Regions from separate parts of the Lysinibacillus sp. fls2-241-R2A-57 genome, predicted to be linked through region 2. Evidence: riboswitches for the same ligand, from Rfam matches in the RefSeq annotation. Region 2 holds a riboswitch; each other region holds the start of a gene.
The links. Region 2 has a riboswitch for cobalamin ahead of QRN68_RS10390 (FecCD family ABC transporter permease). Riboswitches for the same ligand answer to the same signal wherever they lie in the genome.
Positions count from the first base shown of each region.

Region 1: another riboswitch for cobalamin. It lies ahead of QRN68_RS07520 (FecCD family ABC transporter permease); the one in region 2 lies ahead of QRN68_RS10390 (FecCD family ABC transporter permease).
Region 3: another riboswitch for cobalamin. It lies ahead of QRN68_RS07660 (energy-coupling factor ABC transporter permease); the one in region 2 lies ahead of QRN68_RS10390 (FecCD family ABC transporter permease).

Region 1 covers NZ_JARVRU010000036.1:46,575-51,448, reverse strand. The annotation lists gene QRN68_RS07535 (response regulator transcription factor) at 1-142, shown strand, start outside; gene QRN68_RS07530 (YdhK family protein) at 171-758, opposite strand; gene QRN68_RS07525 (biotin transporter BioY) at 876-1,472, opposite strand; cobalamin riboswitch at 1,647-1,836, shown strand; gene QRN68_RS07520 (FecCD family ABC transporter permease) at 1,986-3,032, shown strand; gene QRN68_RS07515 (heme ABC transporter ATP-binding protein) at 3,038-3,832, shown strand; gene QRN68_RS07510 (hypothetical protein) at 4,099-4,269, shown strand; gene QRN68_RS07505 (endonuclease Q family protein) at 4,342-4,874, shown strand, end outside.
Region 2 covers NZ_JARVRU010000049.1:2,247-7,120, reverse strand. The annotation lists gene QRN68_RS10395 (adenosylcobinamide amidohydrolase) at 47-1,519, opposite strand; gene QRN68_RS10390 (FecCD family ABC transporter permease) at 1,516-2,517, opposite strand; cobalamin riboswitch at 2,729-2,911, opposite strand; gene QRN68_RS10385 (hypothetical protein) at 3,073-3,231, shown strand; gene QRN68_RS10380 (acyl-CoA dehydrogenase family protein) at 3,228-4,874, opposite strand, start outside.
Region 3 covers NZ_JARVRU010000037.1:7,089-11,962, forward strand. The annotation lists gene cbiQ (cobalt ECF transporter T component CbiQ) at 1-261, opposite strand, end outside; gene QRN68_RS07655 (energy-coupling factor ABC transporter substrate-binding protein) at 267-539, opposite strand; gene QRN68_RS07660 (energy-coupling factor ABC transporter permease) at 541-1,287, opposite strand; cobalamin riboswitch at 1,519-1,703, opposite strand; cobalamin riboswitch at 1,946-2,129, shown strand; gene QRN68_RS07665 ((2Fe-2S) ferredoxin domain-containing protein) at 2,272-2,643, shown strand; gene cobJ (precorrin-3B C(17)-methyltransferase) at 2,648-4,321, shown strand; gene QRN68_RS07675 (sirohydrochlorin chelatase) at 4,336-4,874, shown strand, end outside.

The DNA of each region.
Region 1 (4,874 bases), on a different contig from region 2:
ACATGTCCGTAATTTACGAGAAAAATTACGAAAAAGTGGTTTTCCAGCTGATGAGTACTTACAAACAGTTTGGGGAATCGGCTATAAATGGCATAAGTCAGCTGATCGAAAGCCTTTAGAAGCTAGAAATAACAACCTCTGACGGAAGAATTCCCGCAGAGGTTGAATTTTTATTTTTTTGTTGCTAGCTCTTCTTCCGTAACCCATTTATGGTTTTTCACTGCTTCACCTGTAGTTGTAGACGTATAATCAATCATATAAACGGTTGTTTGTAGTGCCTCATCTATATGGACAGTCGCATTTTCCATGCCTTCCATATGAGATGCATTCGTTTTGATTTCTGTACCAGGAGCCAATGGAGCTTCACCTGAATCTATCAATTCCTCATGAATAACCCACTTATGATTATCTACGCGATTTCCACCTGTAGTTGGCTCATAGGAGACAATGTAGGCTGTCGTATCATAAGCCCCAACAATCGTTGCTTCTGCGCCTTTCATACCTGCCATATGACCATCCGTAATAATGGCGGTGCTTCCAACAGGAAACTTTGGTTTTTCAGCATTTTTCAAAGTTGTTGGTACTTCACTAGAGCTTGAATGGTTCATCATAGAATGATCCATCTCAGTGCTCTGCTCAGTTTCGGTGTTATTTTTTGAATTGGTTTCCGGCTTAGTTGAACTGGCAGAGCAAGCTGATAATGTTAGTAAAGCTAATGCTGTCAGTATGCCAATAAGCCATTGTCTTTTTAATATCATGTTAATTTCCTCCTCCTTATTTGCCCTTAATGTAGCAAATAAATGTGCAGAAATTGTGGATAGCAGTCTTACAAGAAAAAAAACCCTCTTTAGCATCAAACTAAAGAAGGGTTTCTGTTATTTAACAGGAATTATTTTCAATACTTTTTGTAGGCGGTAGGCAAAAATACCGGCAAATATAGCTAAAATAATATCCTTTGGTAATGGAGGCATCATCCAAAGCCATGCCATCTTATAAGAAAAAGCATCTGGAGCACTAGCCCATAGCTTATAGGCGAAATACATCCAATTCGTTCCAAGTAAATAATTAATGGCAGTTGCAATTAAAGCAGCAATTACATAGCTTTTTTTCGTTCCGCTGCGCTCTACAATAAGCCCTGCAACATATGCAGCTAATATAAAAGTGACAATAAAACCGAATGTAGGACTTAAGATTTGTCCAAAGCCACCACTGAAACGTGCAAATACAGGTGCGCCTGCTAAACCGATGCACATATAAACAGTACAAGCGAGTGCACCTTTTCTACTACCAAGAATCAGTCCTGCTAATATAGCAAAAAATGTTTGCAGCGTAATTGGTACGCCACCAACAACCATAAAAGGTACAAAGGAAGTAATATTAGCGCCAATCATCATCAATGTTGAAAATAGTCCAATATAAGCAATATCTACTGTTCTTAATTTGTGATGCGAGTGTTCCGCTACTGTTGTCATTATTTCACCCCTAATAAGTAATGTTGATAATAATAGTGTAAGAAAATAAAGTTTTTGTGTCAACTTGATTATTTTATTCAGTTAACACAAAAATAATTATCCTTCTTATTTGGATGAATAATTCTAGTAATAGACGAACTATTAAAATATATGATAGAATCGTCATAATTTTAAAATATATATGATGCTAATGGTGTGACATCTTGTAAATGTGTCACTTAAAAGGGAAGTTGGTGCAAATCCGACGCTGTCCCGCAACTGTAACGAGGAGTTCTATGATGATTTAGCCACTGTTCTAGAATGGGAAGGCAATCATAGTACATTGATTCGAAGCCAGGAGACCTGCCAATTAGCGAATACCTGTAATGCCCACGAGGATGAAAGCGATTACGGACAATAGAAGGAAATCTTTCTTACTTTGTTTAATCTCGGGTATTTCTATGCGTATTTAGCATGGAATACCCTTTTTTATTGCTTCGTACCTATTATTTTTGATTAGGAGTTAATAAACAGATGAATAAAAAATTTATACTACTCTCAATGACTCTTCTTCTAGTTCTACTCATTTCAATGACAATTGCTATAATGGTTGGATCGGTTTCTGTTACGCCACAATATGTATGGAAGGTCATCCTTTCAAAAATCCCACTTATACAAAATGGAATAGAACAAGATTGGAGTCGCTCACAGGAAATTATCATTTGGCAAATCCGAGCTCCACGTGTATTGCTCGCTGCTATCGTTGGAGCAGGATTGGCAATTGCAGGAGCAGCTATTCAGGCACTTGTTCGTAATTCAATTGCTGAACCATATATTTTAGGGATTTCTTCTGGTGCAACGGTTGGTGCTACAGCTGTCATCATTTTAGGTGCTTTTTCATTTCTTGGTGTTTATGCTCTTTCCGTATCTGCATTTATCGGTTCTCTCACAGCGATGGCGTTAGTTTTCTTCTTAGCGCGTGTTGGCGGTAGAGTTTCTGTCTTTCGACTTTTACTTTCAGGGATGGCGGTGTCGTTTATTTTATCTGCTATTTCAAATTTTATATTAATGATGTCGAAGCAAGAGGGCGGAATGAAGGCAGTCATGTTTTGGATGCTAGGAAGCTTAGCTGGTGCAAAGTGGAGTAATGTTTTAATTCCTACAGTTATTTTTATTGTGGTGTTTGCCTTGTTATGGCTCCACTATCGAAGTTTAAATTTATTACTTCTTGGAGATGAAGCAGCTGTCACTTTAGGGGTTAATTTACAACAGTTTCGAGTTCAACTTATCTTATTAGTTTCATTATTAACGGGTGTTCTTGTCGCAGTCAGTGGTTCAATCGGATTTGTTGGCTTAATCATTCCACATATTGTACGGCTAATTGTAGGTTCAAACCATAAATATGTCATACCGATTAGTGCTTTATTAGGGGGGATTTTCTTAGTTTGGGCAGATGCACTTGCCCGAATTTTAATTGCTCCTGAAGAAATGCCAATTGGAATTATCACGGCTTTTTGTGGTGGGCCATTTTTCATTTGGCTGCTACGTCGTAACAATTATTCTTTCGGTGAAGGGGATTGAAAATTATGACATTAGAAGCGAAACAAGTATCTTTCTCCATTTCTGATGAACGCATATTACATGAAGTAAGTGTTCAAATAAAGGAAAAGCAATTCGTTGGGCTGATTGGTCCTAATGGTAGTGGGAAGTCAACGCTACTAAAGAATATGTATCGTTTATTAAAACCAGAAAGTGGAACAGTCTTATTAAATGAACAGGATATTTTAAAGCAATCGAGTAAAAGTATTGCGAAAAATTTAGCAGTTGTGAGCCAAGAAACACCGGTCTTATTCGACTTTACCGTACATGATTTAGTAAGTATGGGGAGAACACCCCATAAAAAACTATTCGAGCTTGATCAACAACAAGATTTTCAAATTGTAAAAAGTGCACTTGATCAAACAGGGATTGCTCATTTAGAGAAACGTAGCTTTAGCTCTCTTTCGGGGGGAGAAAAAAAGCGTGTGATGGTTGCCCGTGCTCTCGCTCAGCAAGCACAGATGCTTATTTTAGATGAGCCAACAAATCATCTAGATATTCAGCATCAATTGCAGCTAATGGATCTAATTCAAACCCTACATTTAACAGTTGTTGCTGCCATACATGATTTAAACATTGCAGCTATGTATTGCGATCAAATTTATGTTTTACAGCAAGGTCGAATTGTTTGTTTTGGAACACCAGAAGAAGTACTTACGCCACAATTATTACAGGATGTATTTGGTGTTTATGCTGATATTCAAATACATCCACTTACAGGGAAGCCTTATTTAACGTATGTCTCTGAGCAATTTACGAAGAAAGCTTTAAAAACTACATAAATAAAGTATGGTTCTTCGGCAAAAGGAGGGGTTGATCTCCGTTCCGGCTGGGCGCTTTTTTACGAATAGCCTGGGACGGAAATCACCCTTATTTAAAGCGCCACAAAATTTACAAAGATCTTCTTGACCATTTTGTTTTTCAACAATAACAGATACACCTGCTATTTATGGATAGGACAACTGTTAATAGAAGAAAGAGCTTCATTTTCTTCGTGTATACTTATATCCTTTTTGGGGAATTGTATACGTGAAAGGAATTGATGAAAGTGGAAGAGATAAAGTTTGCACAATTAGATCAGCAACAGCTTGAAAAAATTAATGAGCTAGAGAAGACAATTGGCGTGACAATAGTGGCGTATGATTCTTCGACAATGCCATCACAGGGCTCAGGTGCTTATGAATCAAATAATAGTACTCACAGCAATCATCCATCATAATTAAGAGTGAAACGCCTTGCAGCAATGTGAGGTTTTTTTATTTCATTGAAAATAATAGAGGTGTTTACAATGATGCAAAATTTATATGCAGATTTACATATTCATATTGGACGTACTTTAAGTGGACGCGCTGTCAAAATTACTGGCAGTAAATCGTTAACGTTAACAAAAATTCTCGAGACTTCTAGTGCAAGAAAGGGACTAGATATTATTGGAATTATTGATTGCCATTCACCAGAGGTTATGGATGAAATGTCAGAAATGATTGAACGGGGTGAACTGAAGGAGCTAGAACAGGGAGGGCTTCGTTATAAAGACACAACCCTTATCCCAGGCACTGAAATTGAGATTTATGATTGTCATTGCCTTGGACCAATCCACGTACTTGCCTATTTTCCAACACTTTTACTTATGAGGGAATTTTCAAATTGGATGTCTTATCATATGAAAAATATTCATTTAAGCTCACAGCGTATCTATTGTGATGGTCGAACATTGCAGCAAAAGGTTCGTGAGTTAGGAGGGCTGTTTATTCCTGCGCATGTTTTTACACCGTTTAAAAGTTTGTTTGGTAAAGGTGTGCATCGTAGTTTAACAGAAGTATT
Region 2 (4,874 bases):
TTGCTTTCGCTACAATAAACCATTTGTAGCTGACGTTTCACTTTCGCTACAGAAAACCCTCTACTGAATGAAGATAATTTTTTATTGCCTGTACAGTTGTTTCAAAAACACCTTTACCGATAATTTTGCCTACATCTGTAATTGGGCCACCGTACTGCATTTCTTCCCCTTTTTGTGTCGCCGCAATTAATAAACTATCTGTAGCAGTACCTGTTGCAATCGTACCACTAAGCTCATCACGAATATTTTCTGATTGCAATGCCTTTGTTTTTGCCTCATTAGCTGTCATCATTGCTTGGAAAAACGCTTCCTCTGATAAGCAACCATTAACGATGACCCATGTATTTATAGTACCAATATATGGCTCATCCTGTCTTTCATGTGCACGTGACACATCCACTGCATTACCAACACCAGCCGTAACAGCAACAAATACGCTACCAAAAGATGCTTTAAATTCATTAATGGCTACAAGATTTGTCGGGACAGCTGTTAACATAACGACTGTACTTGTAGGTGAAAAATGCTCCTTTTGTAAAAATTCAGCGACCTCTTTCTTTACATCACTAATGACATAATCTATTGGTACAGAGCGATTTAATAGGCAATCATACCAACCGATACCCGGATTATGGACTGCTGAGGAAACCGTTTTTAACGGAAACTCTGATTGAAGCTGAATGTAATGATCCGTAACAGTGAAATTTTCCTTTTCGATGACAGCACGTTGCTGATGTTCGACTGAAGCTGGCATCATTGTTATTTGAGGCTTTGGAATTTCAGGATGTGCATAAGTCGCTACTCGCGCATGATAAACATCTTCAATTTGCGAAGCGATTAATACTTCATGTGGTGCCCCAAATGCTCGCATTCTTCCGCCTTCCATTAGTAATAATTCATCACAATAGAGGGCAGCTAAATTCATATCATGTAGTACCATAATAACGGTTAATCCACATTCAATTGCTTCTTTTCGCACCATATCTAAAATTTGACGTTGATGGGCAATATCTAGATGGTTCGTCGGCTCATCTAGCAGTAATATTTCCGACGTTTGCGCAAGGGCTTGGGCTACAAAAACTCGTTGTTGTTCACCGCCCGACAAAAATTCCATCGGTGTCTGTTCATAGCGTTTCACACCTGTTTGTAGCATCGCATGTTGGACCGCTTGTTCATCGCGTTCAGTCCAGCTTGAAAAGAAGCCTGTTTGATGTGGATAACGTCCAAGTGATACCGCCTCACGTACACTATTTGTAAAGGCATTCGCATGTAATTGTGGTAGCACTGCCATTTTTTTCGCCAATGCACGGGCATTATAAGCGTTAATATTTTTACCGTCTACTAATATAGTGCCTGCAGTTGCTGGTAGTATGCCACTCATTACTTTTAACAGTGTGGATTTTCCACTACCGTTCGGGCCTAAAATCCCTAATATTTTTCCTTTTTCAACGGAAAAACTTATATCCTGGACAATCGGCACGTCTTCATAGCCACCAGAAAGATGTTCAACAACAATCATGCCCGTCCCCCCTTGCTTCTACGTTGCTTATAAAAAATATAAGAAAAAACGGGTGCGCCAATAAATGCAGTAATTACGCCAATCGGTAGCTCTCTTGGCATAATAATTGTTCGAGCTATTAAATCACAAATAATGAGCAAAGTTGCCCCATTTAAAAATGATAATGGCAATAAATGACGGTGATCTGAACCCCAAAGCATCCGCGTCATATGTGGTACAACTAAGCCAACAAAACCAATCGTACCAGAAACCGCTACAGCTGCTCCTGTCAACATTGACCCGCCTACCAAAATTATATATTTACTACGCTTAACATTAACACCTAAATGCTTCGCGCGTTCCTCTCCATATAACAGAACATTTAACTCGCGTCTTTGTGTCCAAAGCATGATTGAACCAATTATCACAAACGGAATAATCATTTGAACATAAGGCCAACCTCGCATTGATACTGAGCCGAGCAGCCATCCCATAACTTGTCGTAGCTCCTCACCAGATAATGCAATCATTAATGAAATCAAGGAGCCTAAAAATGAACTAAAGATGACCCCTGTTAAAATAAGAGTTTCCATTTTTAGCGTGCGGTCTACTATTCTAGCAAAGCCCATGACAGCTACCATCGTTAATATTGCACCTATCATACTGAAGATTGGTAATGCATAATTCCCTATTACTGGAATTGATATACTAAAGAAAATCGTCATAACTGCGCCAACTGATGCACCCGAAGAAACACCTAACGTATAAGGATCTGCCAAAGGATTTTTTAATAAGCCTTGAAAAGCTGCCCCTGCAATGGCAAGAGAAGCCCCGACAAGTCCAGCCAGCAGAACTCGAGGTAAACGAATTTTCCATAAAATATTGGCAGCTGTTTCATCTGCCGCCTGATTCCACAATACTTCTAGTGGAATATGAACTGAGCCTATCGCTACGCCACACCAGATGCTAATAATTAGAAGCGTAATTGCTGTTACATAGGCTATAAACGTTCTACTCATTTAAAGGCTCTCCCCCTTAGTCAATCTGTGCCTATATTTAACAACTTGTTTTTCTGATTTATCGATGCATTTTAGCTTTTATCGCCTACGATTGTGAATTTATCGACATCAATCATACAAAACAAATAACCCCTCATCATAAAAAGATGAGGGGTTCAAATTTGCACAAAAATACTTTTACAAAATCCACCACCCTATCCTCGTAGGCTGTAACGTGTTTTCTATAAAGGCAGGTCTCCTGGCTCGTGCTCCATTCGCTTTTCCATGCCTTCCCGAAATTTTCAGTGGCGAAAATTGAAAAAACTCACACATACAGTGGCGGGACCGCATCGGAATGACACCGATTTCCCTTTTCACTTTACATAAGTAAAGAACCTTTATAATTTTCAGTTGATTTTATTATACATGAAAAAAATAGAAGTCGCCTCGATTCGAGACAACTTCTAATCAAATCAATTATGCTCCGGCATAATTGCGTCCGAAGGCTTTAGACCAACATGATGTTTTTTTGTGCGAAAGCGTAGTGCTAGCGCAGCGTCAGCGGCATGATGTTTTTTGTGCGAAAGCGCAGCGTCAGCAACAGTTGTTTTTTGTGCGAAAGCGCAGCGTCAGCAACATGATGTTGGTCACTCAGTTGTTACCACAAGACGTGGCGTTTTTAGACTAAGTTCCTCTATTTCGGCAGGTATTTGGACACCCGCTGAAAGAAGTTAAACTATATCAGAAAAATACTGAACCGTTTTCATTGGCGCACCCATTTCTCGCAATGCCCATGTGCTCTCTAAATAAATATCTGCTAGCTTTTCATATTTACCGCCGAATTTATGTGCCCATTCGATCGCTACAACACTTTCATATACATGTGCCATTTTTTCTGCAACCTTTTTTGCCTCAAACGTTTTCGTTGCTTCATCTAAGCCGCTAAATGTTCGCAATGTCAAGTCTAGTTTTGCTAATTGCTCCTCTACAATTTGAAGCAATGGACTGTCAGCTAGTTTTTCTAGACGTTCCTCCATGACACGAACAAACAATTCATGCGCTTGAAACTTATCTACTAAACGAATGAGTTCTAATGCTAAAATATTAGCAGTTCCCTCCCACACAGTCAGCACCTGTGCATCTCTTAATAAGCGAGGTGTAACGAAATCCTCAATATAGCCATTCCCTCCATGTAATTCAATCGCTTCACTTGCATAATGGACCGCTTGCTCTGCCGTTTCTTTTTTCATAATAGCAATATTTAAGCGATTCATAATGATGTCCTGTTCATTACCCTGTCCACTTGTTACTTTATCGTAGAGCTGAATTAGATCAAAAACAGTAGCAACTTCTACATGAAGCTTGGCAGCAAAGTTCCCTAATGTATCCTGAATCATAGGATATTGCGTTAAAGGCTTGCCAAATGCATGACGATTTGTCACATAGTGCTTCGCCTCCAAAAAACCACGGCGCATAATGCCGATAGAAGCAACAGCATTGCAAATTCTTGATAAATTAAGTGCCTCCAACATATAATAAATTCCTTTATTCGGCTCACCGACAACATAAGCTAATGCACCATCAAATTCCACCTCACCAGAAGGTACTGCTCTAACACCAAGTTTATCCTTTAAACGTCGAATACGGAGGTTGTTAACAGTGCCATCCTCATTGCGCCACGGGACCGCAAATAGAGTTAAACCTTTCGAGCCTGCTTGAGCCCCTTCCATACGGGCCAATACCATGGCAACCCCACACATTCCTGCGTTTGACGCGAAATATTTCTCACCAAATAAACGATACTGATTACCGTCTTTTCTTGCCTCTACAACGTTCGCACCAACATCAGAACCACCTTGACGCTCCGTTAAAAATGTAGCTCCCTCATACAGCTCGGTATCTCCTGTTGCACAAACATGTGGTAAAAAACGCTCCTTCACCTCATCGCTCGCATAATGATCAAGTAAATAAGCCGTTGCCATTGTTAACGTAACAGGGCAATAAAAGCCTGGCTCTGTATGGGACAGTATATAACCTTGAGCAAAGCTATACACATAGTTACCCTTTCTACCTAATTGCGGAATATCCTTATGCACATAGCCAACAATACCCGTATTGTATGATTCTTCAATTGTTTTTTTATAGCCATCATTAACCCAGACCTCTGACACTTCTTCACCATATGCATTATACCTTTGTAAGCGAGGTTCACCCTCTCGATCCGTATGTTTGGCTCTTACATCAATATCTCCAGCACAAAGCTCACCGAAATCTGTTAGCTCACGTGTTGCATATTCTGCAAACTCTTTATCTAGCATCATTTCTAAAACTTTATGAAGTGTGTCGTTATCTTTAAAAAAGTTCGTTGTTCTCATTTC
Region 3 (4,874 bases), on a different contig from region 2:
TGGTGCTATAGAAATTAATATGGATACTAAACTTGAAAGTAAAAAAAATCCTGGTAGCAATAGTAGTTTTGCATAATATTTAAATGGAATTTTTGCGCTTAGAATGATAAAAGCACTCATCACAATAAATGTAATGAGTGAAATTCGTTCATCTCTAATGATAAGCGACAATAATAGTAATCCCAGGGATAACGTCATTTTTTCTAGCGGATGAACAGACGCTAGTTTATTCATATATGCATACTTATCAATGAGTAACATAGCGTTTAACCTTCTTTATGTTTGCCGCGCATTAAGCCGATAAAATAGCCGATAAATCCAGCGCCGATAGCAGCTTGTAGTGCGAATAATAAGCTTTCAATTTCACCACTCGGTGGCTCCCATATGCTTTCAAACCAAGGTTCGTAGTCAGCGTTAATTTCACTAATCGCTGCTTCTGCTTGGCCATCAGCCCCTTCAAATTCTGCACCTTTTTGGATAAAGAGAGGGAAGATTGCTAGAAACACAACAATTGCTAGGAGCAGTAAATTTTTTTTCATATTAGTGTGCCTCCTTTGCTGAGAAAACACGTAATGCTTTTAGTTCGCTCAAATTATATTTTTTCAAGAAGTTCATAACGATCACTGTTAAAATTCCTTCACTAATAGCGAGAGGAATTTGTGTTAATGCAAAAATACCAGCAAATTTTGTGAATGAAGCCATAAATCCTCCTACTTCAGAAGGGAAGGCAAGAGCTAACTGTACAGAAGTGACAACATATGTACCTAAGTCACCAAGCATTGCTGCTAAAAAGACAGCTATGGAAAATGATAGCCCTATTTTTTGTGAGCCTTTAAAAACATAGTAAGCAATAATAGGACCAACAATTGCCATGGAAAAGGCGTTTGCCCCTAAAGTTGTAAGTCCACCATGTGCTAAAAGTAAAGATTGGAATAATAATACGATTGTCCCGATCACACTCATAGCTAGTGGCCCAAAAAGAACAGTCCCAAGTCCAACTCCTGTCGGGTGCGAGCAACTCCCTGTTACAGAAGGGATTTTTAAGGCTGATAGCACAAAGGCGAAGGCACCCGATAAACCTAGTATCATTTTTGTTTCAGGATTTTCATCAATGGTTTTGCGAATTGAACGTAATCCTAAAATAATAAATGGAATGGAAATGACCCACCAAAAAATTGCCCATTCAATCGGCAAAAAGCCCTCCATGATATGCATAGCAAATGCACGATTTGGCACGAATAAAAATGCCAGTAAGAAATAACTAAGCTTCCAACCTGAGAATTTCAAAATCTCTCCTCCTTACATTAAAATTTTCGAATTAGCGTGCGAACGAAATTATTTCACCTTGCCATAAAATAGGTGTTTTGCTCCTCAACCGGAACCATATCTGTACGCATCTACCACCTTGAGATGAAAATGAAGATAAAAAAACACTTCTCCGATTCAGGAAAAGTGCATAGCTAAAAAAGTAATTAAAAATCTAATCTGCTAGGCGCACACCTATCCTCGTAGGTTGAAACGATCACTTATTTTTCGGCAGGTCTCCTGGCTTTAGTTCAACGTTTTATAGGCCTTCCCATCCTTTGGACAGTGACATTATCTATAAAACTCCCTAGTACAGTGGCGGGACCGCGCCGGACTTAAACCGGCTTCCCTTTTAAGCGAATTGATGAACAATTCGCACCGAAAAAAGATGAAGTTGTGAGATTTCACGACAAAGTGTAACATGAATTTCCGTAAACAAGCTATCTTTTTTATGAAAAATTTTTTAAATTGAGGGGCATTGTAGAAAATTCGGATAATACAGAAGAGGAATTTCCCTTTTTTCTAGGGGAAATTTGCTGAATAATTAATAAAAATGTCACAAATTAAGAAAGAAATATTGAAATTTTAAAAAAATAAGCTATGATAGAGACAGATTTCTATTACATAAAAAATACAATTTCATATAAAAACGTCAATAAGTGCTCGAATATTTTCGAGATAATAGGGAAATCGGTGAAAATCCGATACAGCCCCCGCTACTGTAATAGCTGATGAAATCGCAAATGCCACTAGTGAAAACTTGGGAAGGCGCGAAAGTAAAAGGAAGCTTAAGTCAGGAAACCTGCTTATTGCGATAAATGCATGCAAACTTTTCGGAGGGAGAAGTTGAAGCGAGAGCGAGTACCTGTATATATTCGTTTTAATTTGGCTTCTACAAAACCTTTACTCTTCGTCTAGAGTAAAGGTTTTTTCTTTTTCCTAAAAGCAAATGAGGGGAGAACAACAATGACAACATGGAATTTAGAGGGGATGAAAACGCATCTTTTTATTTGCAATGGCAGTAGCTGTATGAAAAAAGATGGAGAGGAAATTACACAGGCAATCCGTGATGAAATTCAGTTGCTGGCGATTGATAAGGAAATACATACGACAAGGACACGCTGTAATGGTAGGTGTAAGGATGCTTGTGTTGTCATCGCTTATCCTCAAGGGAATTGGTACCGTGTGCCGACCACAGAGCATGCGCGGGCACTTGTTCAAGATTTAAATCACGAATCGTTACATAATGAGCATGTCTTTACACTGCGTGAAGGTTCGTTACAGCGTACAGCACAAACAACAGCCATTAAAGGTATTGAAAAGGTGAAAGAGGGGTAACAAAATGTCGCAAAAAGGGAAGATTTTCGTAGTTGGCTTTGGACCTGGAGATTTTAAACATATTACGACTCGTGCTGTGGAGGCACTACAACAAAGTGATATGATCATAGGCTATAAAACTTATGTTGAACTTATTCAGGATTTAGTAAGTGCAAAGTCAATTATTAGTACCGGTATGACAGAAGAGGTTTCACGTGCACAGGAAGCGGTCCGCCAAGCAGAGGCAGGCAGTATCGTATCTGTTATTTCGAGCGGAGATGCTGGTGTCTATGGCATGGCGGGATTAGTGTATGAGGTATTAATCGAGCTAGGCTGGACGGAAGCAACTGGTGTTGAGGTAGAAATTGTTCCGGGTATTTCGGCTATCAATTCGTGTGCAAGTTTACTAGGTGCTCCGATTATGCATGACGCCTGTACGATTAGTTTAAGTGACCACTTAACGCCTTGGAATTTAATTGCAAAACGAGTAGAAGCAGCCGCAATGGCGGATTTTGTTATTGCTCTTTATAACCCAAAGAGTGGTCGTCGTACGAGACAAATTGTGGAGGCACAACGAATTTTATTAGAATATCGCTCTCCAGATACGCCGGTAGGACTTGTGAAAAGCGCGTATCGTGAACGCCAGGAAATTACAATGACGACTTTGGCAGAAATGCTAGAACACGATATTGGTATGCTAACAACCGTTGTGATTGGAAATTCATCAACGTTCTTCTACGACAATAAAATGATTACGCCACGTGGTTATCAGCGTAAATATACACTTGGCGAAGAAAAACAACCGTTACGACCACATCAACGACTGAAAGAAGAAAATGAACCGTGGGCAATGAATCAAGAAACAGGACAGGCGCGTAATGATTTTGCGACAGATCCTAATGCAAATCGAATCAAGTCCAGTTTAGCGATAACACCAGAACCAAAGCCTAAAAAAAAGTCATCACTTGAAATGGCGACAACAGCACTAGCGATGGTGAAGGGAACAAGTGCTGTGAAGGCAACACCCAAGCTTATTCACCAAAAAATTGAATCTATTTTTGAATTAGCTGTTAGTCCAGGAGTAGCCAATAAGTTCTTTTCTCCTCAACAAATGATGACTTTAGCAGAAGTTGTTGGAGAGGAAGGCACGATGGAGTATACACCAGACCATCAAATTCATTTGAAAATTCCAACAGCTGCGCCTGAAGAGATTACAGCAAAGCTTCGTGAAGTTGGCTTTTTACTAGCACCAATTGGTGACGTGCTTTCGTTAAAGGCTTGTGACTTCTGTTACGGAGAAAAGTTCGATTCGATTCCTTATGCAGAAGAGATTCAAGAAAAGCTTGGGGGAATGTCGTTACCGAAAACGTTAAATATTGGTTTTAACGGCTGTGGTATGGCATGTTATCGAGCGGTATTTGATGATATTGGGATTGTTTATCGCAAAAGTAAGTTTGATGTTTTTATTGGTGCTAAGCCGGTTGGCCGTACAGCACATGCGGCCCAGCCTGTTGTTGAGGGCTTAGAGCCTGAGCAGCTTATACCGCTAATTACAGACATTATCGAAGAGTATAAAGCAAATGCACATCCAAATGAACGTTTGTTTAAATACTTCAAACGTGTGAAAAAGATACTTCATTTTACGTATCAGGATATGTCTTCAAAAATAAAAGTTGAGCCAGCTCCATGCGGCGACTAGTGAGGGGTAATGAGATGAAAGCAATTTTATTTGTCGGCCACGGGAGCCGTTTAGCAGCAGGAAATGATGAGGTACGCACGTTTATCGAGCAAATGACACCTCGTATTGATGAGAGTTTTTTAGTAGAAACATGTTTTTTAGAGTTTGCCTCGCCGAACATTGAAGAAGGTATTACGAACTGTGTGAAGAAGGGCGCTACAGAGGTGCATGTTATTCCGATTATTCTTCTTCATGCGGGACATTCAAAACTGCATATTCCAGCAGAAATCGAACATGCGCGTGAGCATTATCCAAATATAACGTTCACATATGGCCAAACAATCGGAATCCATGAAGAAATATTTGCTATTTTAGAAGACCGTTTAGCAGAAATTGGATTCAATGTGGAAGAAGAACATAAGGATACTGCCATTTTATTAATTGCACGAGGCGGTAGTGACCCATCTGCAAATGGTGATTTTTATAAGATTACACGCCTGTTGTGGGAAAAACTTCCGGTTCAGTTTGTGGAAAGCGCCTTTATGGGTGTGACAGATCCTCGTGTTGAAGAAGG